Regions from separate parts of the Variovorax humicola genome, predicted to be linked through region 2. Evidence: predicted binding sites of a transcription regulator. Region 2 holds the regulator's gene; each other region holds the start of a gene.

Region 1 (10,105 bases), on a different contig from region 2:
GTTGCCTTGTGCACCGTGCTCCAGCCGCGCGTGCACGCGCCGCTCGATGTTCCAGCTGTCGGCCGCGTCGGCGAACTCGCCGCAGACGCTGCTTGGTGCCAGTGCGTTTGTGCTCGTCGGCGAGCATTCGCCTCGGCGTATTGCACGATGGCGCAAGGTCTCATATCAGAAACCCGATACGAACTCACGCGCCTCTGACGCAACGAATCGACGTTCGCAAACTACGCGAACAGCCAGCGCAGAAAGCAGGAGGTTGATCCAGCGCAACGTCCCACACGGATGAGCATACTAGCCTTCGACATCATCCCATCCAGGGAACCATCATGAAGACCCAATGGACCCTCGTCGCCGATGCCGCATCGGCCCCGGGGCGTGACTCTCGCGAACTTAGCGACAAGGAACTCAAGCCGGCCGGCGGTTGCCGAAGGCCTTTGGCATCGCCTATAACATGGAGATCCGCAACAGGCCAAGTGGCGCAAGAGACCATCAAATGCGCGAACAAAGGCATGTTCAACCTGATCGTGCCGGGCTCCAAAGGCCGCGGCGCGGCGGCCGAGCTGTTGCTAGGCCCGGTCGCGCAGAAGGTACTGGTGCGAAACAGCCAGTCGTCGTGCTGAAGTGATGCTTCCAGCAGCCAAAGCAAAGGAGTGCTCCATGTACCAGCGAATTCTTGTTCCTGTCGACGGCAGCGCGATTCGCATCTCGCCGGTGCCCGTGCTGCTCGTTCGTGCTGCGAGGCAGGCCGGCAAGGAATGAGCAGCGCACGACCGAGCCGCGTCGCATACCGCAAAACGTCGAGGAAACGCCAATGGCCCCGCAAGCAACCTTCATCCGCTGGTTTTCCGAGCTGGGCGCCGAGAACGTGCCGACCGTGGGCGGCAAGAACGCATCGCTCGGAGAGATGTATCGCGCGCTCACCCCGCACGGTGTGCGTGTGCCCAACGGCTTCGCCATCACCGCAGAGGCCTATTACCGAACGCTCGAGCAGGCCGACGCGTTGCCGCGCTTGAGGGACGTACTGGCCGGCCTCGATGTGAATGACGTCGATGATCTCGCGCGGCGCGCGCGGCGCGCGCGGGAGATCATCTACGCCGCCGCCCTCCCCGATGCGTTGACGGCCGAGATCTGCGCTGCCTATGCGCGATTACGTGAAGAGTTCGGCGCCGACATGACGGTGGCGGTGCGCAGTTCCGCCACTGCGGAAGACCTCCCGGACGCCAGCTTCGCCGGCCAGCACGAGAGCTTTCTGAACATTTCCGGCGAGGTCCGGCTGCTGGACGCCGTGCGCCTGTGCTTTGCCAGCCTGTTCAAGGACCGCGCCATTGCCTACCGCGTCGACAACGGCTTTGATCACCTCAAGATTCTCCAGTCAGTGTGCGTGATGCAGATGGTGCGCTCTGACCGGGCCGCCAGTGGCGTCATGTTCACGCTCGACACCGACAGCGGATTTCGCGACGTCGTGTTCATCACCGGGGCGTACGGCCTCGGGGAGAACGTCGTTCAGGGCACGGTGGACCCCGACGAGTTCTATGTCTTCAAGCCCACGCTGAAACAGGGCCATCGCGCGGTGCTCAGGCGCAAGCTGGGCGGCAAGGAGGCACGGCTGGTGTATTCGAAAGGGGCCGGTCGGGAAACTACCTGCAACCTGCCGACGCCGCCGGAAGATCGGGCCCGGTACTGCATCGACGACGCAGACGTGTTGGCACTGGCGGACGCCGCCGTGGTCATCGAGGACCACTACAGCCGACTTGCGGGCCAGCCGACGCCGATGGACATCGAATGGGCCAAGGACGGCCTGGACGGGCACATCTACATCGTACAGGCCCGCCCTGAGACGGTGGCGTCGCGCAAGCCGCTGACCTGCGTCGACGAGTACCACATAGATGCGCCTGCCGCTCCCCTTGTCAGGGGCCGGGCCGTCGGCTCGACGATCGCAGCTGGCAAGGCGCGCGTCGTGACCGATGTGATCGCACTCGGCCAGTTCCAGCCCGGCGAAGTGCTGGTTGCCGACACCACGATGCCCGATTGGGGAACGGTGATGAAAATTGCGGCAGCCGTCGTCACCAACCGCGGCGGTCGTACCTGCCATGCGGCCATCGTCGCCCGCGAAATCGGCATACCTGCCGTCGTCGGGTGCGACAATGCGACGGCCAGCATCCGCACCGGCGACGAGGTCACCGTGTCCTGTGCCCAGGGCGCCGAAGGCCGCGTCTATGCGGGCGCAGTGCCATTCGAGAAGACGCGTGTCGACTTGTCGACACTTGCGCGTCCGCAGACCCGGTTGATGGTCAACTTGGGCAATCCTGATAGTGCGTTCCAGACGGCGCTCCTGCCCAACGACGGTGTCGGCCTGGCGCGCATGGAGTTCATCGTGGCCGAACACATCAAGGTTCATCCGATGGCGCTGGTGCATCCCGAGAAGATCGACGACGCGGGTGTGCGCGCCGAAATCGCTCGCTTGACGCGGTCCTTCGAGCGGTCGGCCGACTACTTCGTGCGCGAACTGTCCGAAGGCGTTGGCATGATCGCCGCGGCCTTCTATCCAAAGCCGGTGATCGTGCGCATGTCCGACTTCAAGACCAACGAGTACGCCAGCCTGCTCGGCGGCGGCTGGTTCGAACCGAAGGAAGAGAACCCGATGATCGGCTTTCGCGGCGCCTCGCGCTACACGCACCCGGCCTATTCAGAGGGCTTCGCTCTCGAATGCGCCGCCATGAAGCGGGTACGCGAAGACATGGGAATGACGAACGTGAAGCTGATGATTCCGTTTTGCAGGCGCATCAAGGAGGCCGAGGATGTGCTCGAAGCGATGGCTGCCCATGGCTTGCGTCGCGGTGTCGATGGCCTCGACATCTACGTGATGTGCGAGATTCCAAACAACGTGATCCAGATCGACGCCTTTGCACGGCTATTCGACGGCTTTTCGATCGGCTCCAACGACCTGACGCAATTGGTGCTGGGCGTGGACCGCGACTCGCGCATCGTGGCCTTCGACTTCGACGAGCGTGACGACGGCGTCAAGGCCATGATCCGCCAAACCATTGAGGGTGCGCGTCGAAACGGCCGACATGTCGGAATCTGTGGTCAGGCACCGTCGGACTACCCGGAGGTCGCCGCGTACCTGGTCGAGCTCGGCATTGATGCGATGAGCGTGACGCCGGACACGCTGATCAAGATCACGCGTGACGTGCTCGCCGTCGAACAGCGGCTGGGACGTTCGCCCCGCGCCATTGCAACCACCTGAACTAAACACGACATCATGAAGAAGCGCCAGACTACGCGATGCTCACGGAACGCGAGCCCGAGCAGCCCGATCGCGAGCAGGATGGACCACGGGTGGCGCTTCCCCCAGTCATTCATGGCAGGGACCCGGGACGCCGGCTTGCCGTCGGCATCAGGACCACGGGCGGGCCGGACGGCGACCTGAAACCATAGAAGCTTTCATTGAGGTGGCGTGTCACCGCCACGATGTCCTCGTCGCTCCATTCGAGCGATGCCGCGGCCTGCCAGCGAACGACTTGCGCTTGCAGGCTGTTCCAGTCTGTGGCGAGCCTGCGCTCGCGCCAGTGCACCTGCGTCGTATGGCACGCAATGCAATGCGTTGCGTACAGGAGTTCGCCGCGCGACTGGGCCCCTGCCGAAACACCGGACAGTAACGAGGCGGCGAGAACACAGGCTGGCAGGGGTCGAATGAACATGCGACGGCTCCTCTTTGAAATCGCCGCAACCGGAAAGCCGCCGACGACAGGAGCACAGCATCGCGCGGCTACCCGGCCGGCACCTTGATGCAGAGAAACGTTGCACGAGTTTGATCCCGCGCAAGGTGTGGCGCTCGCCGGCTGCAAGAATTTCCACAACGCAGCACGTGCAACGTCAAGAAGGAGGTCCAATCATGAATTCGCTGGCCGCTTCGAACCATGTCCATTCCCACATTCCGTATGGACGCGCCCAATGTCTCGCCGCCCTGTCGGGCATTGCCGCGGAGATGGATTCGTCGCTGGAACAAGCACGCCGGCTGGGTGCCGAGCGTTGCCTGAAGTCCTTGCGTGCAATCCTCGTTCCTTTCGATCTCGGCCGCCATGAAGTCCGCATCCATGCGAGGGCGGACTCGACCTGCCTGAGCGTAAATCTGCGCCAGGACAATCAATGCGGAAGGCTGGTGAGCGACATCCGAGGCGACAGTCTCCTGCTGGATGTCTTGCAGGAGATCGACGATTTCCTGTATGCGCATGAGGATTGGGTCCAGTATCTCGATGGCGCCGTTCTCAATATGCCGGCGGGCTCGGAGCAGGCACCGGCACGATTTAGCGGAACCCGCTGATGACGCTGCGGCGCCCCTCGCGCCAAGAAGGCGCACCATAGTGCGCTGGGCTTACGGGGTGTTGCGGATTGGATGCCGGCCCTCATGCATGCAGCAAAGGAGCCGTCTTGGACATTCCCCGTGAAGCCGACAGGCACGGTATCGACATCGACCGTATCGCGCGGATCGCCGCGGATCAGACGCGACGAAGGCGTGGCGCCCGTTCTGGTGGCACTGGGCGGGTCGCGAGACGACGGACTGCTGATGGCGCTGGGCATGACGGCTGGCGTCGGCTCGCTCGCTTTCTCGGCCATTGTCATTGCCGGCCTGGTGAAGATCGGCAGCCAGGTCGTTGCGCCGTTGCACTTCTGAAATCGACTGCGCGACGCACGTGGCCCAACCCTGACTTACATCAAGAAACGTGGTTGGACCTTCGATGGTTTAGGCGGTTGAGTAACGCTTCAACTTTGGCATATCCAATGCCGCGTAGGGTGGGGGCGTCCATTCCATTACTTCACGCAATCCAAGAACCTGAATCCGTGAGCCGAAATGCTCTCGGGGGCAATTGGGGCTACTCTGTGACGGACGTAGACGCGCAATTCGAAGCCCGCGTCATGGCAGTGCCGAGAGTTCTGCGTGCAGCCGCTGGAAGGCCTTGGCCGCGCGATCGTTGGCACCGAGCCCGAGGATGAGGCGCCGGCCATGCTCGATGAGGCGACCGGCGCGGTAGATGAGTTCCTGCATCACGGTCTTGAGGCGCCTGCGCTTGGCCGCATGGCGCACCGGTGCATCGGGCCCCAGCAGCCCGGCCTGTCCCATCAGGCGCAGGATGCTCATGGCCAACGCCGCGAGTTCGCACACCAGATAGTTTGTATCGAACTTGCCCGAGGGCAGTCGCTCCAGGTCGAGGTCGGTCTTGAACTCGGAATGGAACTGCTCGTGCGTGCCGTGGTCGGCATACAGCGCGATGATGGCCTTCGCATCGAACTGTTTGGCGCCCAGGCTGGTGGTCCAGCCGTCCAGCGTGAGCTTGGGCTCGATCAGCAACTGGCCCTTCATCGATGGTGCGCTCAGTCAGACGCAGCACCCGGCGCAGCGGCCGCTCGATGCCCTCGATGTGCAGCGCCTGTTCCCACAGCGTCACGCGCTTGCCATCCCGCGGGTGTTCCCAGAGCGTGGTGGCGTCGGCCTCAAGCCGCTCGGCCAGCGCTGCCACATCGGTCGTGCGTGGGTTCCACTTGATCAGCCAGTCCACCGCTGGCATCCCCGGCACGCCGGCCCGGTTGTACGAATCGATCTCACGCATCAGCGCCGCGGAGTCGAAGCCAGAGTCCAGCCGCGCCAGGATCGGTGCCTTCGGCCCTGCCGCGCTCAGGCGTTGCGCCATCGGGAGCACACGCTCAAAGTTGAATTGCGTCTCCGACGCCGAGTGCTGCACGCCCGGGCGCAGCGCCAACTCCAGGCAGAACCCGTGCGAGCCCAGATACGCGGCCAACGGACAGTAGCCATCGACCCCGCTGTAGGTGCGCCCCACGCCGTCCTTGGCGGTGTCGCCGTTGTCCATCGTGAACGTATCGACATCCAGCGCGAGCCAGCCGCACGGCAAGACGCCATAGTCGAGCCGCACGCCGGACAGCAGCGTCTCGATCAACGGGGGCAGGAAGTCAAACAGGTCGCCCGCGCGTGCATCCATGCGCTGGCGCAGCGTCGGGCTGGAGGGCAGCAGCTTGATACCCAGCGCCTGCTTGAAGAAGGCATCGCCGCGGAAGTTCTCGATCGCGTCGAAGTCGCTCTTGCCCTGCACCAACAGACCCAGGTAGCTGCGCAGGATGTCGCTGTTGGCAACGCCATTCTTCACGGGCAAGGCGCTGTCGATGCGCTTGAACACCGAGGCGAGTCGGTTCAGATGATGTGCGACCAACGCCAGGCCGGCCACCGGGTGAGGTCGTAGTCGAGTTGCTTGACGATGAAGGGGCGCATTTCGAAGAATCAGACGCATTTGAAACAGCGTCATCGACGCCTCGCACTCGTCTCGCGTTTACCGAAATCACATCGCATCGGCCTCACCCGCAGGGTGATCGCGCGCAATGCTTCCTCGTATCGAAACCCAATCACTGTCACGCCCTGGACGCGGTAGCCGAGTGTGGCCAGTGCATATGCCGCGAAGGCCAGGGTCATGGGATTGTCCCGGTGGTCCGCAAGGGCCTCGTCTGCCAAGCGCAGCCCGGTTCTCACGTCCTGAGCGTCCCCTTGACCGTCGATCACGCGGTGCATGCACGCAAATGCCCCGAACGCTTTCGCCAACGAATAGCGCGGGTCCAACTGCAGCGCGCGATCGAGCAACAAAGACGCTTCATCCTTCTGTGCCTTGCTCGCGCCTGGCAGGATCCCAGGCAGCGCGCGCAGCACAAGATCGTAGGCCTGCAGATTGCTGGTGGGTTTTACTCTCTAGAGTTCGATCTCGGCGCGCTCCACGCTGGGCACAATTGCCCACACCACGTTCTCGGTGATGCGATCCTGCAGATCGAACACATTCTCCAGCGCGCCATCGAAGCTGTCGGCCCAGATGTGACTGCCGCTCTCGGCTTCGATCAACTGGCCGCTGATTCGGATCTGGCTGCCCGCCTTGCGTACGCTTCCTTCGAGCACGTAGCGCACCCCGAGTTCGCGCCCCACCTGCTTGATGTCCACGGCCCGGCCCTTGTAGACAAAGCTCGAGTTGCGGGCGATAACGAAGAACTGCCCCGTGCGCGCGAGGGCCGTGGTGATGTCCTCGACCATGCCGTCGGCAAAATACTCCTGCTCCGGGTCGCGGGTTATGTTGGTGAAGGGCAGCACCGCGATCGAGCGGCGGTCTGCCAGCGCGTGCGCTGGCGATTTAACCGCGGCGGCAGGCGCAACCTGCCCATCGCGCGCCGCATAGACTACGACACGAAACAGCGGGCTCGGCAATGTTCTTCACCGCCTGTTCGCCCATGTCTTCGGACTGCAGCGCAAGCCGGTTGCTGACCTGGTCGCGCACTGCTTGCGACGCGCAGATGCCTCCGGCGGCGGCGAGCGACTCCAGCCGCGCAGCGATGTTGACGCCGTCGCCGTAGATGCCATCGGAATCGGCCAGCACGTCGCCGAGGTTGACGCCGATCCGGTAGCGCATGCGCCGCGATTCGGGCAGGCCAGAGTTGGCTTCTTCCATTGCACGCTGGACGTTGACCGCACATTGCACTGCGCTCACAACGGAGGCAAATTCGGTCAGCATCGAATCTCCGGGTGCGTTGACGATGCGCCCGCCAGCGGCTTCGACGTGGACGGCGATCAGCGCCCGGCGTTCGGTCAACGCCCACACCGTCGCCTGGTCATCCTCCTGCATCAGTCGGCTTTAGCCGACCACATCGGCTGCGATGACCGCTGCGAGCCTGCGTTCGCCGTTTGACCGCTCCATCGCGTTCCTTATGATCGATGGATGTTACCGACTCACCGGCGCGATGGATAGGGATCGAGTCGGGTCACGGAATACCGGTCCCAAGTTGATCAGACGGTCGGGCGGCTCCGTTGTGGCGCGAGCTCGAACTAATCTGGCGGACGAGATGAGGCTGTGCGACGACCGTCTTACGCTGCATGGCGGGCGCCCAGCAGCCCTAAAGCGGGCGACAGCAATGGGCCCACTACGGTCTTCTGAGATTCCCGATAGCGGCCGTTGACGGCCGGGGCAACTCATCAGTTTCGCCATTCAAGCGACGACCAATCTTCACCAGAGGAGTTGCTGAGAATTTTGAGCAGCGTGCCTTGAAGGCTACCCCGTCGGTCGAATGAGGCCCACAACGTCATTCGACCCATTCGACGTGCGGCGCAACTGCAGTTGAGCACTACTTGCATCAACGCTTCCTCCAGCGCACTTCTATCTACGTTCCACGCGGGGCAATCTCTGTCGACTTCCACAACAACCTCAATGCGCTTATCAAGGGTATGCCTGAAAAGGTCGGCTAGGGAGCACAAGAATGGTAATACCTCGACGCGCTCAGGAACCAATGTTCGGCGCCCAGCGATGGAAAGCAGCACAGCAGTGACCAAATCTTCATCTCGCACGCCCAGCCAAAGTTCGGAGGCTGCCGCAACACCCCCCGGCATCGGGATGGCTGCGTTGGACGCGACATGCTCGCCCAAAAGATATGAAGGCTGTTGCGTTGACATGTGCGCCGATCATGAAAAAGACACTTCTAGCCCAGGCCAGAGACCTTGGTCTGTACGCTGGCGCACACATCGGAATTCCTTTCCTCGGTGCCGCGTAAGGGAGAGCGCCATTTTGGATGAGGCCGCCATCACAGAGATGACGTTTCGTTATTTATGGCCCCGGTGGGGCAGGCAGTGCGCGCAGGTGAAAATGACTTGGCGGTAAAGAGAATGGTCGACGGCGTCAGCGGGCGACCTGGCTACTTTGACGCGCAGCCGGCTGCTTTACAGAGGATCCAACTCGACAGTGCTCGCTCGATGGGCGTGTACTTTGAGGAAAAGAACGTCCCACAGATTAGCTGCGAGCAGTTGTCGAAAATTACGCGGCCGGTGCTGATCGTGCGCGGCGAGCGGTCTCGGCCTTTCTTCACCGTCATGGCCGACGCGGCTGCCCGATGCTGGGTGGAGGCAAACTCGTCGTAGTGCCCGGCCAAAACCACATGAGAGTGTGCAAAAGTGTGGGAGGCTGCGAGCCCCGCGGCCTTGCTTCGACTTGCTCTCAAGGCGGCCGTCTTCGCTACTCTGGCGGTTATCGACCCGTCGGAGGTAAACCATGCGCTTGATCATTGAGGCTCGAATTGCTGAGGCCGCCGACATCGGCGACGCAGTGGACGGTGCGGTAACGTTGGCCGTTCTCGAGCGTCGCGACCGCAGTCTTGCCAAGTTGGGCCTCACCCTTGCTGAAGGCCGTGCTCTACTGGCCCGGGTCCAAGACGTAATGGTCTCGCAGCAGGTCGACGAGTGGATGGCGGGCGAGACGAACTGCTGCCGGTGCGGTACGTTGCTCAGCCACAAGGACAGTCGCAGCATTGTGGTGCGGACCGTGTATGGCAACGTGGCCGTCAGGAGCCCGAGACTGTGGTCGTGTCCCTGCCGTGCGGCGCCGGGGACAGCACGCAGCTCCGTGAGTCCCCTTTGCAAGGCGCTGCCCAGGCGGGTGACACCGGAACTGGAATACCTTCAGGTGGAATGGGCTGCCCATCTGCCCTACCGGCAGGCCACAGCACTGCTCAAGGAGGTCCTTCCAATCGACAAGCAGATCTCGTTCAGCGGCACACGGGAACGGGTTCATGCGGTCGCAAGGCAACTGGATACCGAAGTGGAGCGCGATATCGCCAACCAGCCGAAGGCCACCGCCATCGCCGACACCACCGTCCCACGGCGCGAATCCACCAACGTCGCGTGCGTCAGCGTCGATTCGGCATGGTTGAAGCACCACAGCACCCCCAAGGGCCGCCAAGCCATTCGCGCGGAAGCCAAGCTTCGATCGCCTTGGTCACCGGCACCGACCTTGCAACGCCACGTGAACATCGTTGCCGGGCGAGCTGCGTTTGCCGACCGTGCTCCTCGCGTGTACGCGTATGTGCACAAGCAGGTGCCCTCGGCGGCCGCGCGATTGGATCAATTCCTCGCCCGCAGTGGTGTCGGGCCCAACGAGCGCGTGACGGTGATCAGCGATGACGCGGGCGAGTTCGCCAAGGCGGTTCAAGGCAGCCAACTTGCCCGAGGCAGGATACTGGACTGGTTTCACATCGCAATGAAGTTCAAGGCGGCTGAGAACTCGGTGTTCGGTAGCGC
Region 2 (10,105 bases):
TACGTCGATGCCTGTCGAGGCCATTGCGGGCGATCCGAAGGGCATGGCGATCGGCGAGCGGATCTTCATGAACAACTGCGCGCAATGCCATGGCTCCGACGCGCGCGGGAGCAAGGGCTTCCCGAACCTGACCGATACCGACTGGCTGCATGGCGGCGCGCCCGACAAGATCGTCGAGACGATCACCAAGGGCCGCACCGGCGAGATGCCGCCGATGGCCGCTGTGGTCGGGACACCTGACGAAGTGAGGAACCTAGCCCAGTACGTGCTGAGCCTGTCGGGCAACTCGACCGACTCGGTGCGCGCCGGCCTCGGCAAGTCGAAGTTCACGGCCTGCGCCGCGTGCCATGGCATCGGCGGCGTCGGTAACCAGGCCCTCGGCGCGCCCGCGCTCAACGACAACGTGTGGCTGCACGGCTTCGGCCAGGACGCCATCGTCGCGATGATCAACGGCGGCAAGCACAACGTGATGCCCGCGCAGGAAGGGCGGCTGACCGAGGCGCAGATCAAGGTGGTGGCGTCGTACGTCTGGGGCCTGTCGAACAAGCCGCAGGCCAAGCCCGCGCCCTGAAACCGGGAGAGGCCATGCCAGGCTCCGCGCAACCGCGAAAGTTCATTCCCATCGTGCCGGCGGTCGAGTCCACCGGCCTGTACGAGGCGTCGAAGAAGATCTACCCGCGCACCGTGCGCGGCAACTTCGCGCGCTGGCGCTGGGCCATGGTCTTCGCCACGCAGTTGTTCTTCTATGCGATGCCGTGGATCCAGTGGGGCGGACGCCAGTCGCTGCTCTTCGACCTGGCTGCGCGCCGCTTCTACATCTTCGGGCTGGTGCTCTATCCGCAGGACCTGATCTATCTGTCGGGCCTGCTGGTGCTGTCGGCCCTGTCGCTGTTCCTGTTCACCGCGGTGGCGGGCCGGCTGTGGTGCGGCTACACCTGCCCGCAGACGGTCTACACGGAAATGTTCATGTGGGTCGAGCAGAAGGTCGAGGGCAACCGCATCGCGCGCATGCGGCTCGACGGCGAACCTTTCTCGCTGGAGAAGTTGGTGAAGAAGTGGTTCAAGCACGTCGTATGGCTTTGCATCGCGATGTGGACCGGCTTCACCTTCGTCGGCTACTTCACGCCGATCCGTGAACTCGGCCTGGAATTCCTGCAGACGCGCATGGGCTCGTGGGAGGTGTTCTGGGTCATCTTCTATGGCTTCGCGACCTACGGCAATGCCGGCTTCATGCGCGAGCAGGTGTGCAAGTACATGTGCCCCTATGCGAGGTTCCAGAGCGCGATGTTCGATCGCGACACCCTGATCGTCAGCTATGACCTCGCACGCGGCGAGCCTCGCGGCGTCCGCGCCAAGGGGCAGGAGGGAAGGGCGCTGGGATTGGGCGACTGCATCGACTGCTCGCTGTGCGTGCAGGTCTGCCCGACCGGCATCGACATCCGCGAAGGGCTGCAGTACGAATGCATCGGCTGCGGGCTGTGCGTCGACGGCTGCAACACCGTGATGGACCGCATGGCCCTGCCGCGCGGGCTGATCCGATACGCGACCGAGAACGGGCTGGCGAACGGATGGTCGTCGGCGCAGGTCTGGCGCCGGGTGTTCCGCCCGCGTGTGTTGATCTATGGCGGCGTGCTGCTGGTCCTCGGCATCGGCCTGCTCGCGAGCCTGGTGCTGCGGATGCCGCTGAAGGTCGATGTCGTGCGCGACCGCGGCGCGTTGGCCCGCATCGTCGAGGGCGGCCAACTCGAGAACGTCTATCGCCTGCAGATCATGAACGCCACCGAAGAGCAGCAGACCTACCGCATCGAGGCCAACGGGCTGGATGGGCTGCACGTGGCATCCGCCGAAGTCGTGGAAGTGGAGTCGGCCCAGTCGCGCTGGGTGGCGGTCCGCCTGCAGTTGCCCGCCGACAAGGCCCCGGCCGGATCGCACACGGTGCACTTCGAAGTGCGCTCCGCGGATGGACGCGCCCATGTTTCCGAGAAGGCCGTGTTCCTGGTGCCCCGATGAACCCGAAAGGACAAAGCATGACGACAGCGACCGAACCATCCACCTCGCTACCGTGGTGGCGCTTCCCGCTGGTATGGCTGGTCATCGGCCTGCCGGCGGCCGTGGTCATCGCGAGCGTTGGCTCCGCCTGGATTGCCATTCACACCAGCGACTCGGTGGTCGAGGAGGACTACTACCGCAAGGGCGTCGAGATCAACCGTACCCTGGCCGACAAGGGTTTGATGCCGGCGCAGACGGCCCGCAATCATGCGATGACGCCGGCCGGGGACATTCCGGTGCCATCGCGCATCGCCAAGCCATGAGCGCGCGCAAGTGGATCTCGATCCTGTGGCCCGCCTTCCTGCTGGCGAGCCTCATGGAAGTGGTGGTGTTCGCCCTTGTCGACCCTTCGGATCTGCGATGGGGAGCGGAAGGCCTGGGTTATTCGCGGCAGGCGATCTACACCACGAGCTTCCTTGTCTTCTGGGCGATGTCCGCGGCCTCGTGTGCGCTCACGCTGGCGCTGGCCACGGTGCCGCCCGAGGACGAAGGCACGCTGCGCCGCATCAACGCCCGGGCGGATTGACGATGCGCTGCAGGGCCTGCGAATCGAGGATGCGCAGGTTGCGGTGCTGTACCTCGACGATGCCGTCCTCCACGAACTTCGACAGCGTCCGGCTGATGGTTTCCAGCTTCAGGCCGAGATAGCTGCCGATCTCCTCGCGCGTCATGCGCAGGATCACCTCGGAGCGCGAGAAGCCGCGCGCGTGCAATCTCTGCACGAGGTTGAGCAGGAAGGCGGCGAGCCGCTCCTCCGCGCGCATGCTGCCGAGCAGCAGCATCACGCCGTTCTCGCGCACGATCTCGCGGCTCATGATCCGGTGCACGTGGCGCTGCAGCGCCGGCACTTCGCGCGACAGCGCTTCGACGCGCTCGAAGGGGATGACGCAGACCTCCGAATCCTCGAGCGCAACCGCATCGCAGTTGTGATGCTCGTTGACGATGCCGTCCAGGCCCATGATCTCCCCGGCCATCTGGAAACCGGTGACCTGGTCGCGGCCGTCGTCGCTGGCCACGCGGGTCTTGAACACGCCCGTGCGAATGGCATACAGCGCGGTGAAGCGCTCGCCGTTGTGGAACAGCGTCTCGCGCCGGCGCAGCTTGCGCCGCGTCTTGACCAGGCCATCGATGCGCAGGAGTTCGTCGGGCTCCAGCCCGGCGGGCATGCAGAGCTCTCGCAGATTGCAGTTGGAGCAGGCGACCTTGATGTTGTGGGTGATGGTCATGGGCAGTCTTTGTCGATTGCGCAAATTCTGGCGGGCACTACCTGCGATCGGCTTGATGCAGGTCAAGGCATGCAACCGACATCCAGGGCACATTGAATTTCCTTCAATGCAATGCGCGAGTCACACGATGTCTTTCATCTGCCCACCCGCCGAGTCGCACGTTCCCCAATTGCTGCCCTCGGTCGCAATGCTGCGGCGCTTCGAGATCGCCGGTCCGCGCTACACCTCCTACCCCACGGCCGATCGATTCGTCGAGGCCTTCGACGCGGCGGACTACGCGCAGGCATTGCGCCAGCGCCGCAGTGCCGGCGCCCGTGCGCTGCCCTTGTCGCTCTATGTCCACGTGCCGTTCTGCGAGTCGCTGTGCTACTTCTGCGCCTGCAACAAGATCGTGACGCGCCATCACGAGCGGGCGGCAGAGTACCTCGACTACCTGGCGCGTGAAATCGAACTGCAGACGGCGCAACTGGGCCGCGGCGCGCTGGTGAGTCAATTGCACCTGGGCGGCGGCTCGCCGACCTTTCTCGACGACGCGCAACTGGCCCGGCTGATGGACATGCTGCAGGGTGCCTTCACCTTCACGCCGGATTGCGAGCGGTCCATCGAGATCGACCCGCGCACCGTCGACGCCGAGCGACTTGCGAGCCTGTCGGCGCTGGGCTTCAACCGCTTGAGCTTCGGCGTGCAGGATTTCGACCCCGAGGTGCAAAAGGCGATCCATCGCGTCCAGCCGGCCGCGCAGGTCTTCGAGCTCATGTCGATAGCGCGGCAACTGGGCTTCAAGTCGGTCAATATCGACCTGATCTATGGCTTGCCGCTTCAGACCGTGGAGTCGTTCGAGCGCACGCTCGATCAGGTCGCGGAGTTGCGGCCCGACCGCATCGCCCTCTATGCGTATGCGCATCTGCCCGACCGGTTCAAGGCACAGCGGCGCATTCACGTAGCGCAGCTCCCCGTCGCCGCGGACAAGGTGCAGATGCTGGCGCGGTCGATCGCGCTGTTCAGCGCCGCAGGCTATGTCTACATCGGCATGGATCACTTTGCCTTGCCCGATGACGCACTGGCCGTCGCAAAGCGGCAAGGCCGCCTGCACCGCAACTTCCAGGGCTACAGCACGCAACCGGATTGCGACCTGGTGGCGCTGGGCGTCTCTGCCATTGGCCGCATCGGCGCGACCTACAGCCAGAACGCGAAGTCGCTCGAGGAGTACTACGACCATCTCGACCAGCGACGCCTGCCGGTGGTGCGTGGCCTGGCGCTGACGCGCGACGACCTGCTGCGCCGCGCGGTGATCATGGCGCTGATGTGCCAGGGACATCTCGACTTCGAAGCGCTGGGGCAGGCCCACCTGATCGACTTCCGCGACCACTTCGCCCCGGAGTTCGCGGCGCTCGGACCGCTGATTGCCCACGGCCTGGTGCGGCTGAGCGACCACGCGTTGGAGGTCACGCCGCTGGGTTGGTTCTTCGTGCGCGCCATCGCCATGGTGTTCGACCGCTATCTGCAGGCCGATCGGACCCGCACGCGCTATTCGCGCATCGTGTGATGCAAGGCGGCCTGGCGACTGCCGCACTGGTGATGGGCCTTGCCGGAGGCCCGCACTGCGTAGCCATGTGCGGCGCGCCGACGGCGGGGGTGATACGGCTGGTGCGCGCGCCGTTCGAAACCGCACGCGGTGGCACGGCCGTCGCCCAAGGCCTTTCCACGACCCTGGCGTTCCATGCGGGCCGCGTCGCAAGCTATGCATTGGCCGGCGCGGCAGCGGCCCTGGCGACGCAATCGCTCGCGCTTGCAAGCACGCATGTGGCCGCCCTGAAACCCCTGTGGATCCTGTTGCACGCGGCGACGCTGGCGTGGGGCGTCGCGCTGGTGGCGCAAGGGCGTCAGCCAGCGTGGGCGCACCGCTTCGGCAAGGCGATGGCGCTGCGGGTGCGGCCGCTCACGCGCTCCGTTTTCGGCGTCCTGGCCACGGGTGCGCTTTGGGTCCTGATGCCCTGCGGCTTGCTCTATTCGGCATTGGCGCTCGCCAGCCTTGGCAATGGGGCGCTGGACGGCGCCATGGCGATGACGTTGTTCGCTTTGGGCAGCGGCCTTTCGCTGGCTGCCGCACCATGGGCCTGCCAGGGACTGGGACGCAGGCTTGGCCCTGCGCGCGAACGGTGGGGCGCGCGCATCGCCGGTGTGCTGCTCGCCTTGATGGCGCTGGACGCGTTGTGGATGGACCTCGGGCAGCGCATCAGCGACTGGTGCCGGTGAACAAGCGCTTGCCTTGCGCCAGCGCAATGGCAATGGAGTTTGCGGGCGCGACGATTCGCGTATGAAACCAATGCCCGCACACGGCTTGCTGGCCATCGTCGCCATGGCGTGGGTCGCCCATGCCGGAGCGATGGACGCGTCATGCCTCGAGCGCGCCGATGGCCGCGCCGTGGACTTCGTGGCGGCCGCCGCGCGCGAAGCCCCATCGGTCGTGACGCTGGTCGCGAGCGGCGTGGACGTGGGGTGGAGCGTCGGGCAGGCCAGCGACGATGAAGCGGACAGCGCAGGTGTCGCCGGCGAGCCATGGCGCACGCAAGGAGCGCCGTCCGTCGGGCGCAGCACCGCGTCCGGCATCGTCATCCGGCAGGACGGCTTCATCGTGACCAGCGCGCATGCCGTGGCCGGCGCGCACGACGTCACCGCACGGCTCGCCGACGGGCGAGGCTTCAGGGCCAGCATCGTCGGCATCGACAAGCGCACCGACGTGGCGTTGCTCAAGGTCGAGGCGTCCGGACTGGCCGTTGCGCCGATCGCCGGCAGCGCCGTGCTGTGTCCCGGCGAGCCCGTGGCCGCATTGGGATCGGCCCTCGGCTTCGAACAGAGCGTGACCGCGGGAGTCGTTGGTGCCAGCCCGCGTTTCGTGGAAAGCGGTGGCGGCGTGCCGTTCGTCCAGACGGACGTCGCCTTGAATCCGGGAAGCTCAGGCGGACCATTGTTCAATCGCCGCGGCGAGGTGATCGGCATGAATGCGATGGTCTATTCGGCGACCGGTGGACTCGCCGGCTTCTCGCTGAGCGTGCCGATCGACCTGACGCTGCGCGTCGCCAACGAGTTGCGCACCAGCGGCCATGTGACCCGTTCCAGGATCGGCGCGCGCACGCAGCCGCTGACGCCCGAACTGGCGCAGGCTTTCGGCATGAATCGCGTGGTGGGCGCAGTGGTGATCGGAGTGGAGCCGCAGGAAGCCGCGGCGCGCGCAGGCATCCGGCCCGGCGACGTGCTCGTGGCGGTCAACGGCATCGACCCCCGGACGTATGCGGACATCCAGGAGGCCATAGGCACGGCCCGCCCCGGCACCGCCCTCATCCTGACGGTCTGGCGCCATCGGGCGGCCATGCAGGTCAGCGTCATGGCCACCGAGGTGCCCTGGGATGCTCCCGCGGCGCCTGAGCAAGGCTCGCCGTCGCAGCGCGACGATCCGCGCCTGGGGCTGGGCATCATCGAAAGAAAGGCTGCGCAGGAGAGCGGGACGCCCGGGGGCGGGTTGTATGTGCGTGCGGTCTCGGGCGCAGCCCAGCGCGCGGGCATTCACGTCGGCGACCAGATCCTGGGCGTCAACGATGCCGTCACGGCCACGGCCGACGAATTCGACAACGCGCTGGCGGCGGCACGAGGCAACGACGTTGTTGCCATGCTGATCGCGCGGGGGGCGCGGCGGAGCTATGTCGCGATCGACCGTCGTTGAGACAGCGGGCTGGGCGCTGGAAATCCGCGCTACTGCTACTTACTTACTGCCCGCGCGCGTAGCGACCCGGCGGCTGGCCTGTGTGCCGGAGGAACGCGGTGGAGAAGGTGCTCGCCGAGCCGTAGCCGACGCGCTCGGCAACCTCCGCGATGCCGACATCGCGACGGCGCAGCAGATCCTTTGCGAGGGCCATGCGCCACGCGAGCAGATACGCCATCGGTGGCTGGCCCACCGCCCGCGTGAAACGATCGAAGAACGCCGAGCGCGACAGGGCGGCCTTCTTCGCGAGTTGGGCAACCGTCCACGCGCGCGCCGGATCGCCGTGTATCTGCCGCATCGCCTGCGCCAGTCGTGCGTCGGCCAATCCGCGCAGCAGACCCGCTGGCGCGTCTTCGCCCGGCGTCGCGCGCAGCGCCTCGATGAGCAGTACCTCCACGAGGCGCGTGAGCACGAGGTCGCGGCCGGACCGCCGCTCGATCGATTCCTCGCCGACGAGCCGTACCAGCACTGAAAGACGCTCGACACCGCGCACGTGCACCAGCGCGGGCAGCAGCGACACCAGCAACGCCGCATCGGGCGATTCGAAGACGAAGTAGCCGCCCAGCAAGCGCACGTCGGGACGACCTCCGCGTGTGCCGTGGCGAACTTCACCTGATGGCGCGGGCGTTAGCTTGGGGTCGATCCATTCGGGCGTCACAGGCTCGAAGCCCGACATGGTGAAGCCCGGCGTTGCGGGCAGCAGCACGAAGTCGCCCGCCTCGATCGTGAGGGGCCCCTGGCCGTCGACGGCGAGAAGGCAACTCCCCTCGAGCACGGCACAGAAACTCGGCTGGCCGAAGTCCGAGTAGCGAACACCCCAGCGACCGGCGCCGCTGATGCGCTTGGAGAACACGGCCTGCGGCTGGAGCAGCCGGATGACTTCCGAGAGGGGATCGTTCATGGCCGGACGATTGCAAATGAAATTCGGACTTCGCATTGTAGAAAGTCCGCCACGTCATCGATATCGTTCGCACCATGCAAACCAACATCGCAAACCCAATGAAAACCGTATTCATCACCGGCTGCTCTTCCGGCTATGGCCTCGAGACCGCGCGCCACTTCCACGCGCAGGGCTGGAACGTCATCGCCACCATGCGAACGCCGAAAGAAGACGTCTTGCCGCGGTCCGGCCGGCTCCGCGTGACGGCGCTCGACGTGACGAGGCCCGAAAGCATCGCCGCCGCGCTCGATGCGAGCGGACCCATCGACGTGCTCGTCAACAACGCAGGCATCGGACTCCTCGGCGCCTTCGAGGCCACGCCGATGGCCACGGCACGCGAGGTGTTCGAGACCAACACCTTCGGCGTGATGGCGATGACGCAGGCAGTGCTGCCCCAGTTCCGCGCGCGGCGGTCGGGCGTCGTGGTGAACGTGACCTCGAGCGCGACGCTGGCGCCGATGCCGATGGTGGCCGTCTACACCGCGAGCAAGAAGGCGATCGAAGGCTTCACCGCATCGCTGGCGTTCGAGCTTGAAGCGTTCGACGTGCGCGTGAAACTGGTCGAGCCGGGCTACGGGCCGACCACGCGTTTCACGAGCAACGGAGGTCCACGCATGGACGGGTTGATTCCCGATGCCTACGCGTCATTTGCGCAGCGACTCTTCGCTTCATTCGCGCAACCGGCCGCGGTGACGAGCGAGTCCGACGTGGCCGAGGCGGTGTGGCGTGCCGCGAACGATGCATCGGGGCTGCTTCGATTCCCGGCGGGCGCGGACGCGGTGGCGCTGGCCAACGCAAGGTGAGGGCGCTCGGCTGCGCAAGTCGACACGCCGTCCCTCACGCCATCGGGCCAGCCGCGTGGCGACCGGCGATAAAGCCGAAGGTCATCGCCGGGCCGAGGTTGATGCCACCCGAGGGGTAGAACCCGCCCATCACGCTGGCCATGTCGGTGCCGACCGCGTACAGGCCCGCGACCGGTTGGCCGGTGGCACTGACGACCTGCGCATGCTCGTTCGTCTTCAGGCCCGCGAAGGTGCCGAAGCTGCCGGGCATCACCTTCACCGCGTAGAACGGGCCCTGCTGGATCGGTGCAACGCAAGGATTGGGGCCTTCGTGCAAGGGGTCGCCCATCTTGCGGTTGTAGGGCGTGGAGCCGCGTCCGAAGTCCGGGTCCGTGCCTTGGCGGGCGTGCTCGTTGAATCGCTTGACCGTCTCCGCGAGGGCCGCAGGCGGAATGCCGCATGCCTTTGCCAGTTCCTCGATGGTCGCGCCGCGCTTGAGGTATCCGTTGCGAACGAAGCGCCCCACGGGAATCGGGAAGGGCCGCGCATACCCCAGCCCGTAGAGCCGCTGGAAGCGATGGTCGCAAACGAGCCACGAATGCACTTCCTCCCCCTTCGGTGCCTGCGCCACCATGGCTGCCACGTAGTCGTAGTAGCCGTCGGCCTCGTTGACGAAGCGCTTGCCGTTGGAGAGCACGCCGATCAGTCCCGGCTTGCCGCGCTCGATGATGTGCGGGAAGTGGCCGATGGTGCCATCGGCATGGTGCACCCTGGAGACGGGCGCCCATGCGGCTGGCGACGCGACGCTGGTGTCCAGGATGCCGCCCGCTGATTCGCCCAACGTGATGCCGTCGCCCGAGCAGGTCTCTGGCGGCAATGCGAGATGCTCGTTGCCGGTCGGCGTTCTCGGAAACAGCGCCTTGCGGCGGCCGATGTCGTTCGGAAACCCTCCCGCTGCCAGCACGACGCCCTTCGCCGCGCGGATCTCGATGTCGCCGTCAGCTGTCGTGACGACTGCGCCGCACACGGTGCCGCCCTCGAGGAGCAGCCGCTTCGCGGGTGCCGATTCGATCATCTGTACCTTCAGGTCGTCGGCGGATTTCGCGAGGCGGCCGATCAGCGCCACGCCATTGACCAGATGCATCGCCCGGCGATGGAACGCAAGGTCGCGCAGGTGACGCAGGAAGCGCTTCGTCACGTGCAGGAACGACTTCGGCGAGCGCGTCATGCTGAGAAACGCGCCGAGGTCCGCGCCCGCCATGATCGGCATGCCGAGGAACGACGTTTCCCGCATCGTCTTGCGCAGGCGCTTGTTCAGTGCACCCAACTCGCGGGCGTCGTATGGGGC
Region 3 (10,105 bases), on a different contig from region 2:
TTTGGTGGAGGGTTCGAACATCGACGACCCTGCGATGCTCGTCAAGGGGCCGCAAGGGACCACCTTCTCGCGCACGCAGCATTGCCTGCCGGAAATCGTGACCACGCTCTCGCGGGCGCGGGATGAAGCCAAGCGCCAGCGCAACGAGCCGCTTTCCCAGGCGCTGAAGCTGCTCATGAACTCGTTCGCGGGCGTGCTCGGTGCGGCCGAATGCCGTTTCTTCAATCCCAAGCTGGTGTCCGCCGTGACCCTTCGTGGGCACGAAATGATGAAGCTCACGCGCGACTTCGTGGAGCGGCGGGGATACCAGGCCATCTACGGCGATACCGATTCCATTTTCATATGGCTGGGGCGAACCCACGCCAACCAGGAAGCCCATGCCGTCGCGGCAAGCCTGGTCAAAGACATCAACGACTGGTGGACGCGCACGTTGCGCGACGAGCACAACCTGGAGAACTTCCTGGAGATCGAGTTCGACACCCACTACAGCAAGTTCTTCATGCCCACCATTCGCGGCTCGGACGTCGGCAGCAAGAAGCGCTACGCGGGCCTGAGCACGGATGCCGCGGGCAAGGAAGAAATGGTCTATCGCGGCCTGGAGATGGCCCGCAGCGACTGGACCCCGTTGGCGCGCCAGTTCCAGGAGGGTCTGCTTTCGCGAATCTTTCAGGGCGAGCCCTACCGGGATTTCGTGGCCGACTATGCGCAGTCGACTTTGGCTGGCAGGAAGGATGACCTGCTCATCTACAGGAAGCGCCTGCGCCATCGCCTGGACGCCTACCTGGTCAACGTGCCGCCACAGGTCCGCGCCGCTCGCATCGCCGACGAGTACAACGCTCGGGTCAATCGACCCAGGCAGTACCAGAATGGCGGGTGGATTCGATATGTCATGACGCAAAACGGGCCGGAGCCGCTGGAGACGCGTCATTCCCGCATCGACTACGAACACTACCTGACCAAGCAGCTCCAGCCGATTGCCAACGCGATCCTTCAGCCCATGGGAGAAAGCTTCACGGCCCTGACGACTTCACAGAAAGTTCTTTTCTAGCGCGTTGCGATTGGGGTTTATTGCATGGGGCACGGTATTTCGGGCGCCGGCTGGATCGACTTGCGATTTCGACCACACGTCGTTTGTTGCCATGCTGTGCAAATGGGCGGGGGTAGATCCGGGTTCGGCAAGATTGGGAGCACGTGCCGCAATGGCCGCGACCATCGCATGCCGGCACCCGCATGAACATCGTGCGCGGCGTGAAGTCGAGACCCAATCAGTCGGTTACGGAGGGAATCTTGAAGGTCTGGTTTTGAACGGCCTGCTGCGCGCGTGCTGGATCGAATTCCCAGTGCCATGGCTCGCCACTTACAGTGCGCACAAAGCCTAGTGCGGGTGCGTTCCGTTTCAGCCAGTCATACACCTCGTTGCCGTCCGCGCCCGCGACAGCGATATCGAAGGCGATCCCGTTCTGATGGTTTGATGAGCCAGGCTTCGCAGCCTTGTTGAACCCTGGAAGCCCCCTGTCGAAGCCATCCCACAGGAACTTCTGCTCCGGATAGGACCGAAATCCGCTGTTGATGGCGACAACAACACTCGACAAGCTCGCCTCACCAACCATCTTCAGGTATGGCGCGACAGTTCCAGCGGCTATGCGTTCTATCTCCGTCTTCGCGTCGACGATCTCGACGAGGTCGATCTGGCCAATGTAGGTACCGCGCGACCAGGCAGCGTTGGGACCGAATTTGCCGCTCCCCGCAGACGGCTTGAGCAGTTCGAGAGTCTCATTGACGAACTTGCCTTGGAGATTGTTTGTTGAGGTCCAGCCAAGCGGAGTCCCATCCTGCTGGACGGCATGCGCGAACAGTGCGACCTTGTTTGCTCCAGCCTGCAAGCGCTGGACAGCGTCAACGCGTATGACGGTTGCCTGCGGTATTTTCTGTATCGTGCCACTCGACGTTTCGAAAGTCATGAGATCGCCTGCCCGCCGCAGGCGCGCGTCCGGATCAGAAACTGTGAAGCTCTTGGCAAGATAGCTACGGTCAAACATTGGCACCTCCTGTGCAGCTCAAACAGCCGCATCGATCCGACTCGGGTCGATAAACCCCCCAACGGAATCAGCTCGCCCCAGATTTGCCCGGGCCTGGAATCTCCGGCGGAAACGTGGGTTCGAATGGGTCCTCGCCTGTGAGCGCGTTCAAGCAGGCTGCAACTCAAAGCCCGGCGCCGCGGTGCCAGGCCACAACTCATACAGCACCTCGGCCCTTTCGGTGCCACCGTTGCGCGGGCTGCTCGGCATGCCGAGTGCACGGGCCGCGGCGATGCTGAGCTCGCCGATGCGCTGCGCAGGCCCACGGTCGGCGACAACGCAAGCCACGGTCTTGCCGTGCCAGGTCACCTGGGCCTTGCAGCCGCGCACCACGCCCGACGTCTTTTGAACGATGAGTGGCGGCACCACGATATAGGGAACCGTCTCGGCATCCACATAGGCCGCCGGATCGGAGGCGAGCTTGTCTCGGTGACGATACCAAGTCATCGAGGCGATCACTCCGCCCGGAAATATCTTGGGCTCGTTGTCTGTGTCCAGGAGCACGACATCCCGGGCCCAATCGTGGGCGCACACGACCTTGCCACCGCCACTGATTTTCATGCCGCCATTGGCAAGCGCTTCCGAGCCACTGTTGTCCGCCTTGTAGGCGGGCTGATGACCGCTTTGCCCATTGGCGCCATCGGCATCGATGTCAGCGTCCGCCATAAAGTGCACCCGGCCATCTTCGTCCTGCACAATTGTGCAGGTGAATCCCTCCGCCGTGATGATGCCCAATGTCTGACCGGTCATTGGAACTCCTTCAAAGCTGTGCCTGGAATGGATGATTGCATGCCGCCAGGAGCGCTGCGCATGAAATCCGCGCGCAGCACAGCATACGTTGCAACGTGGCTGGTGGCGTCCCCTGTTGGCGGGATGTCGAGGCAGTCGACCGGCGCTATCAAGCCGGCCAACCAGTGCCAAGGAACAGCCGCCCGACACAGTGCGCAAGGCAATTGCCTGCTGGCGACTGGTGTGCAAGCATCGCTCGACTTGAAAGGTGCGTCCAGCGGTCCATGCCCCCGACTTGAGCGATCTTTCGCTTTCGCGGTCAGTACGTGTCGTAGTCCTTGTGGGTCCAGGCGGCGCTGTCGAGCCCGGTCTCCATCAGCATCGTGCTCATGTACTTCACGTCGTGGAAGAAGGGCGCGGGGATGATCTGGGCCAGCGTCTTGCGCTCGACCCAGTCGCCGATACCGCAGAGCTCAAAACCTGCACGTAGGTCCATAACTCGTCCAGCGACATCGCCGAAATCTTCGACGCCGCGAGCGGCAACCGGTTGGAGTTGGCTCTGAGCGCCCGTGATTCGCCGGCGCCTGCATCCCCGAATAGCGGTTTGCGTTGGTGCCGGCGGGAATCGGGATCTGCAAGTCGGGGGTGCGCCACGCCGCGAGTGCCTTGCAAGCGCCGGCGATTCGCGGGAGTTGGATCTTCACCAGCATTGCTGTAATCTCTGCAGCATCAAGCCGCTCGCGGTTGCTGAGCGACCCAAACCGCCGATCGAGAAGCCGCCTTCGCCGGGAAGAACCATGCGAGCAAAACCAGCGCGCGTGCGTCGGGCGCGCCATGAGATCCATGGGTGCCTTTGCCGAGTGCACCTGGCTGATGCGATGGCTGTGGCTGCCCAAACAGGTTGCCAGTAGTTGGGCAATGCCGGCTTTGTCGTCGCGGGCGGCCAAATGGGTCGAAATGGTCACGCGCGGCTTGCGTCATATCAAAACGCGCGACGGCGTTCGCAGGAAGCTCAATCCTCACCCACAGGAGATCACCATGCCCCATGACGACAAGCTCGCATTCCCCGTGCAGGATGGCCTGTTGCACCTGGCTCTCGAGTGGCAGAACGCTTTCGCAGCCCAATTGCTGCAAGCGCAGCAGAATCAGTTCCAGCTCCTGGCCGCCTGGCAGAAGGCAATGGAAGACTCGCAGCGCGACTTGTGGGATCAGTGGATCTGCCGCTTCGGTGGCGGGGTACCGCTCGACGGCTGAGCCTCGCGTACCCGCCGGATCCGTCGCGGCCCATCAGGATCCTGACGTGGGCAGCGACGCTGCGGGCGATCGGCGCCTGCGCGTAGCCGCCCTCCGGGCACGAGACGCCCGGCCACCGGAGTGCCGGTGCGCAATGTCCATGATCCGCCGCGTCACCCAGGCATAGTCACTCTCGACCAATCCGAGGTCGCCCATGTACCTCCGAGTTCGATACGCTCGGCAAAGCCGGGGAACGCGTTGTCGCGATCAGGCTTGGCAACATGGTCGTCGCGGTGGCCGTCGAAGCCTGCGAGGAGATGGCTTGATGCGCATCAAGGCGCAGCGACGTCGCGTGGAAGAACATGGGCGCACCTGAATCAACAGGCGAGACCATGACCTATCCAACCATCCTCGTGCATCTGGATCGCACCGGCGCGTTCTGCCAGCGCGCGGACCTTGCGGCAGGGTGGGCGCAGGCCCATGGGAGCCACCTCGTGGGGCTCATCTCGACCGGTCTCATCGACGGCATCATCCCGGCCGAAGAGATCCTGTCCGGTGCGACCGACTACATCGCGGAGTGCGCGGAGTACCTGCGCCATCGCGCGGAAGCCATCAGCCTTGAATTCCGGGAACTGTTGTCGGCACACGGACCACTGTCGTACGAAGTCCGCCTCATCGACTCCACGACGGTCGACGCGGTCGTCCGGCACGGACGCACGAGCGACCTTGTGGTGCTCGGCCAGCGCGACGACGACGAGGTCAAGGACATCACGACGCGCGACCTGCCGCAACGCGTGGTGATGGAAGTGGGCCGGCCGGTGCTGCTGGTGCCGTACGCAGGCCATTTCGAAGGCGTGCCGAAGAACGTGGCCGTCGCCTGGGATGGTTCGCGCGAGTCGGCGGTCGCGCTGCGGGCCGCGGTGCCGGCGATGCGGCAGGCGTCGAAGGTCACGCTGGTTTCCTGCCGTGCGGTCCATGACGACAGCTCGGAAGAGCGCTTGCTGGTGCCGGACATGCTTGCATTCCTGACGCGGCATGGCGTCCATGCGACGGCCGAAAGCGACGTCACCGAGATCGGCGTCGGGGATGCGCTGCTGTCGCGCCTGTCCGACCTCGGTGCCGACCTGCTGGTGATGGGTGGCTACGGGCATTCGCGCTTCCGCGAACTGATGCTGGGCGGCGTCACGCGGCAGATCCTGGCGCAGATGACGGTGCCGGTGCTGATGACCCACTGACGGCCATGCGAGTCCTGATCATCCAGGGGCACCCGGACGGCTGCGCGCAGCACTTCTGCCATGCGCTCGCCGATGCCTATGCCGAAGGCGCGCGCAGTGCCGGGCACGAGGTCGAACGGGTCGACATCGGGATGCTGGATTTCGCCTTCCTGCGCAGCCAGGAGGAATGGAAGCATGCCGCCTTGCCGCCCGCATTGGCCGATGCGCAAGCGGCCATCGCCCGGGCGGAGCACCTGGTCATCGTTTATCCGCTGTGGCTGGGTGGGATGCCCGCGGCCCTCAAGGGCTTCCTCGAGCAGGTGATGCGTCCGGGGTTCGCGGTTCCGGCGGACGGGCCGAACCTCCGGGCGAAGCTGCTCGCCGGGCGCAGCGCGCGCGTGGTCGTCACCATGGGAATGCCGGCCCTGGTCTACCGCTGGTACTTCCTGGCCCACGGCCTGCGTCTGCTCAAGCGCAACATCCTCGGCCTCATCGGCATCGCGCCGGTGCGCGACGCGATCGTCGGCTCGGTGGAGAACCTCACGCGCAAGCAGAGGATCGTCTGGCTGCGGCGCTTGCGGACATGGGGGCGGGCGGCCGTCTGAAACGACTCCTGCACCGGGGCGCGATCCTCACCGTTGCGCTTCGCGGGCCGCATCGCCGGTCAAGCGGTCCACCAAGGCTCTGGCACGCGCAGCATCCCGCAGCAGCGGCGGCACCGACAGGCCGAGCAGCAGGGCCGCCAGCGGCACCACGAACACGAAGCCCACATGCTTGAACCCCAGCGCGCCGGTGATGCCGCCCAGCACGAACATCGCGACGAGTCCACCGGCGATGCCCATGCGCTGGCGGTTGCGCCGGACCTGCAGCCGTGACGGAGCATGGTTGCTGCGGGCCCAGTAGAGCCACTTGCCCAGTTCCATGCCCAGGTCGGTGATGTTGCCCGTCATGTGCGTGGTGCGCACGCTGCCGCCCGAGGTCTTGGACGCGACGGCATTTTGCAGGCCCATGACCAGCAGCAAGGGCAGGGCGTAGACGCTGTGCAGGCGGTGCCTGCGGCTCCAGTTCACGAGCACTGCGCAACTGCCGGCGCCGACCATGAACGCGAGGATGGCGCCAAACGCATTGAGCACCAGCGTCGTGCTTCCCAGCACCAGCCCTCCGCGACCTGGGAGGCGAAGCCTGTCATGTGCGAGGTGTACATGTGCAGTACGAGAAAGCCGCCCGCGTTGTTGGCGCCCGCGTTGAACGCGAGCAGAAGACCCAGGCCGGCGTTGGTCGAAGGCGCGCGATGGCGGTTCGTGAGCAGGAACAGTCTGCGCATCGGGTCCGGTCAGGACTCGGCCGCGGCCACCGGGGCGTCGCGCACCAGCAGCACCGGTACCGGCGCACCGCGGAGCACGGCCTCGGCGCCGCTGCCGAACAGCAGCCGCCCGACGCCGTGGCGCCCGTGCGTGCCCAGCACGATGATGTCCGCCGGCCATTTGCTCGCCTGCGCCGCGACCAGCTCAGCCATCTTGCCGGTGAAGCCGCTGTGCAAGACCGACTCGGATTCGACGCCCGCGGCGCGGGCGCGTTACCGCCACGAGTCCGGAGCGACAGCCGTGCGCAGCCTTGATCGGCGTCAAGCGCGGACGGCGGCGTACCTTGCAAAATGGTTGCACGCGGAAATTCAAGCGCGCCAGCGTCGCGCACAACCTGAAAGGTGATTGCATGCACGACCTGCGACCTACCCTTGTTCACCAAAGCTCCTTGACGGGAGCGGTGCGACCATGAAGATACTTGTCGGCACCGATGGCTCGAAGCACGCGCTGCGTGCGGTCAAGTACGCGGCCGGGCTCGCGCGCGACGTGCGCTCGTCCCCGAACAGGATCACGCTCATCAGCGTCCATGACGACACCGGCCTGCGCCACGCCAAAGCGTTCGTGGGCGCCGCCGAAGTCAGCGACTATCTGCGCGAACTCAGCGAGAAGGAACTCAGGCCGGCCGTGCGGTGGCTGAAATCGACGGGCATCGATTACGACATCGAGATCCGCACCGGGCACGTGGCCGGCGCGATCGTCGACTGCGCCAAAGCAGGGAAGTTCGACCTGATCGTGCTGGGGTCGAAGGGCCGCAGCGCAGTGGCCGACCTGCTGCTGGGTTCGGTCGTGCAGCGCGTGCTGGCGACCTCGCCGCAGCCTGTGATGGTCGTCAAGTAGAGCGGTGGGCGGCCGTCCTGCCGGCCCGCTGTCTCACTTCAATGTCACCATCGTCAGCTCCGACGCCAATGCCGCGCTCGAACAGGTCCATTGAACGACAACTACCTGCGTACCTTGGCTATCTCGGCCATCAGTTCCTTCACGGTCGCTTCGCCGATCGACGCGGTGTACTTGTCGATCACAGGCTTCACCTTCTCGCGCAGCTTGGCGACCTCGGTCGGTGGCAGTTCGGTCACGGTCATGCCCGCCTGCTTGAGCGCTTCGAGCGCGCTGTCGGCCGCGCCGCGCGAAGCCTGGCGCTGGAAGGTGGTCGCTTCCGAGGCCGAGTCGGAGATGATTTTCTTCTCCTGGTCGCTCATCGTGTCCCAGGTCTTCTTGCTGACGATCAGGGCTTGCGGGTTGTAGATGTGGCGTGTCTGCGTCACGTACTTCTGCACTTCCGCGAACTTGGACGACAGGATCACCGTGTTCGGATTTTCCTGGCCGTCGACTGCCTTCTGGTCAAGCGCCGAATAGAGCTCGGGGAAAGGCAGCGGCGTCGCATTGGCGCCGAGGGTGTTGAACAGGTCGACGTAAATGGGCGACTGGATTACGCGGATCTTCAAGCCCGCGATGTCATCGGCCTTGGCAATCGGGCGTTTGCTGTTGGTGACGTTGCGAAAGCCGAGGTCCCAGTAGCCGAGGCCGTGCAGCCCTTTGTCTTCCAGCGTGCCGAACAGTTTCTGGCCGAACGGGCCATCGGTCACGGCATCGGCCTCCTGCCCATTGTTGAACAGGAACGGAAAGTCGTAGACCGCGAATTCCTTGACCTGCGCGCTGAGGATGCCAGCGTTCAGCACCGTGATCTCGACCGTGCCGCCCTGCAGGGCCGACACCGTTTGGAGGTCGCCGCCGAGCGCGCCGCCGGGGAACAGCTTGACCGTGATCTTGCCGTCCGACTTCGCAGATACGAGGTCGGCGAACTTCTGCGCGCCCTGCGCCTGCGGATGGCCGGTCTGGTTCTGGAACGCGAACTTCAGGGTGCGTTCCTTCACCTGCGCCCCTGCGCCAGCCATGGCCAGTACTGCGGCGGCGGCGACGAGGGTCTTCCAGATGCGACTTTTCATGATGTGTTTCCTATCGTCTTGAGTGAAGCGAACGCGGGCCTTCTCAGCCGCTGAAAAATCTGGCCGGCCCTGTGACCAGCCAAGGGAACAGCACCATCACGAACATGATCAGGAACTCCGCGATCATGAAAGGCACCACGCCTTTGGTGACGTCGTCCATCGAGATGCGGCCCACGCCGGCCACCACGTTGAGCACGGTGCCCACGGGCGGCGTGACCAGGCCGATGGAGTTGTTGATGATGAACAGCACGCCGAAGTAGACGGGGTCGATGCCGGCCGCCTTCACGATCGGCATCAGCACCGGCGTGAGGATCAGGATGGTGGGCGTCATGTCCATCGCCGTACCCACGATCATCACCAGCACCATGATCGCGAACATCAGCAGGATCTTGTTGCCCATGAAAGGCTGCAGGAGGCCGACCACTTTCGACGGCAGGTCGGCCACGGTGATCAACCATGCGCTCACCATCGCAGCGGCGATGAGGAACATCACGATCGCACTGGTCTTCGCCGCACTGACGAAGATGCCGTACAGGTCCTTCCAGGTGAGCTCTCGATAGATCACGATCGACACGAAAAGCGCATACACGGCCGCGACCACCGCCGCTTCGGTCGGCGTGAAGACACCCATGCGCAAGCCCACCAGGATGATCACCGGCAGGAACAGCGCCCACAGCGCGTGGCGGAACGCGCGCATGATTTCGACGCCCGACTTGCGTGGCGGCGGGATGATCTTTTCGCGACGCACCAGCCAGGCCCACGTCACCCACAGCGCGGCGCCGATCAGCAGGCCGGGCGCGATGGCCGCAAGGAACAGCTTCGAGATCGAGACGTTGGCCGCGACGCCAAAGATCACCAGGCCGATGCTCGGCGGAATGACCGGGCCGATCACACCGGTGGCCGCGATGAGACCACCGGCGCGTGCCTTGTCGTGCCCTGCACTGACCATCATCGGCAGCAACAGCGCCGTCAGCGCCGCAGCATCTGCAACGGCCGAACCCGAGAGCGCCGAGAGCAGGCAGCCGGCCAGGATGGTCACATAGCCGAGACCGCCCTTCACATGGCCCACCAGCGCCATCGCGAAATTGACGATGCGCTTCGACAACCCTCCGACGTTCATGATCTCGCCGGCCAGCATGAAGAAGGGAACCGCCAGCAACGGAAAGCTGTCGGCGCCGCCGATGACGTTCTGCGCAAGAATCTGCGCGTCGAACAGGTCGAGGTGCCACATCAGCGCCACCCCACTCGCGAGCAGCGAGAACGCGATCGGGATGCCCATGGCCATTGCCAGGAGCAGCGAACCCACGAAGACGAAGACGGTCATTTCCTGGCCCCGGGTTCATGCGCCGAGCCGAGGATCTGCTGAAGCTGCACCGCTTCCTCGGATTCCTGGATCATGACGAGGTCTTCATCGGCGACCTGGCCGGTGAGGATGCGAATCAGGTCGAGCGCCAGCAGCCCGGCAGCGAGCACCGCGAACACGATGCCAACGCCGTAGACGATGGCCATCGATGCGCCCGTGACCGGCGCGGTCACATCCCAGT

Evidence for each region. The regulator FNR, encoded in region 2, switches genes on or off when oxygen is low (the NO sensors DNR and NnrR bind a similar motif). The targets are predictions, from matches to a motif close to TTGATNNNNATCAA.
Region 1: the regulator FNR is predicted to act here: its motif matches at 3,783-3,796, upstream of WKW80_RS32545 (cytochrome C).
Region 3: the regulator FNR is predicted to act here: its motif matches at 6,869-6,882, upstream of WKW80_RS16475 (universal stress protein).

What each region holds. Positions count from the first base shown of each region.
Region 1 covers NZ_JBBKZV010000039.1:10,940-21,044, reverse strand. Annotated here, with positions in the region: partial or broken gene WKW80_RS37520 (transposase) at 1-130, opposite strand, end outside; gene WKW80_RS32555 (universal stress protein) at 324-617, shown strand; gene ppsA (phosphoenolpyruvate synthase) at 809-3,244, shown strand; gene WKW80_RS32545 (cytochrome C) at 3,357-3,698, opposite strand; gene WKW80_RS32540 (hypothetical protein) at 3,893-4,321, shown strand; gene WKW80_RS32535 (hypothetical protein) at 4,442-4,672, shown strand; partial or broken gene WKW80_RS32530 (IS1380 family transposase) at 4,913-6,299, opposite strand; gene WKW80_RS32525 (hypothetical protein) at 6,311-6,709, opposite strand; gene WKW80_RS32520 (hypothetical protein) at 6,749-7,252, opposite strand; gene WKW80_RS32515 (adenylate/guanylate cyclase domain-containing protein) at 7,179-7,667, opposite strand; gene WKW80_RS32510 (hypothetical protein) at 8,015-8,488, opposite strand; gene WKW80_RS32505 (hypothetical protein) at 8,699-8,950, shown strand; gene WKW80_RS32500 (ISKra4 family transposase) at 9,081-10,105, shown strand, end outside.
Region 2 covers NZ_JBBKZV010000028.1:59,599-69,703, forward strand. Annotated here, with positions in the region: gene ccoP (cytochrome-c oxidase, cbb3-type subunit III) at 1-571, shown strand, start outside; gene ccoG (cytochrome c oxidase accessory protein CcoG) at 586-2,010, shown strand; gene WKW80_RS29080 (FixH family protein) at 2,028-2,312, shown strand; gene WKW80_RS29085 (hypothetical protein) at 2,309-2,575, shown strand; gene fnr (fumarate/nitrate reduction transcriptional regulator Fnr) at 2,556-3,275, opposite strand; gene hemN (oxygen-independent coproporphyrinogen III oxidase) at 3,403-4,821, shown strand; gene WKW80_RS29100 (sulfite exporter TauE/SafE family protein) at 4,821-5,531, shown strand; gene WKW80_RS29105 (trypsin-like peptidase domain-containing protein) at 5,593-6,996, shown strand; gene WKW80_RS29110 (AraC family transcriptional regulator) at 7,040-7,936, opposite strand; gene WKW80_RS29115 (SDR family oxidoreductase) at 8,035-8,778, shown strand; gene WKW80_RS29120 (FAD-dependent oxidoreductase) at 8,813-10,105, opposite strand, start outside.
Region 3 covers NZ_JBBKZV010000009.1:38,868-48,972, reverse strand. Annotated here, with positions in the region: gene WKW80_RS16520 (DNA polymerase II) at 1-1,048, shown strand, start outside; gene WKW80_RS16515 (M15 family metallopeptidase) at 1,266-2,039, opposite strand; gene WKW80_RS16510 (glycoside hydrolase family 75 protein) at 2,187-2,828, opposite strand; gene WKW80_RS16505 (hypothetical protein) at 3,127-3,303, opposite strand; gene WKW80_RS16500 (hypothetical protein) at 3,651-4,061, shown strand; partial or broken gene WKW80_RS16495 (histone deacetylase family protein) at 4,084-4,256, opposite strand; gene WKW80_RS16490 (universal stress protein) at 4,433-5,275, shown strand; gene WKW80_RS16485 (NAD(P)H-dependent oxidoreductase) at 5,281-5,859, shown strand; partial or broken gene WKW80_RS16480 (YoaK family protein) at 5,887-6,578, opposite strand; gene WKW80_RS16475 (universal stress protein) at 6,588-6,794, opposite strand; gene WKW80_RS16470 (universal stress protein) at 7,027-7,455, shown strand; gene WKW80_RS16465 (TRAP transporter substrate-binding protein) at 7,557-8,561, opposite strand; gene WKW80_RS16460 (TRAP transporter large permease) at 8,605-9,885, opposite strand; gene WKW80_RS16455 (TRAP transporter small permease) at 9,882-10,105, opposite strand, start outside.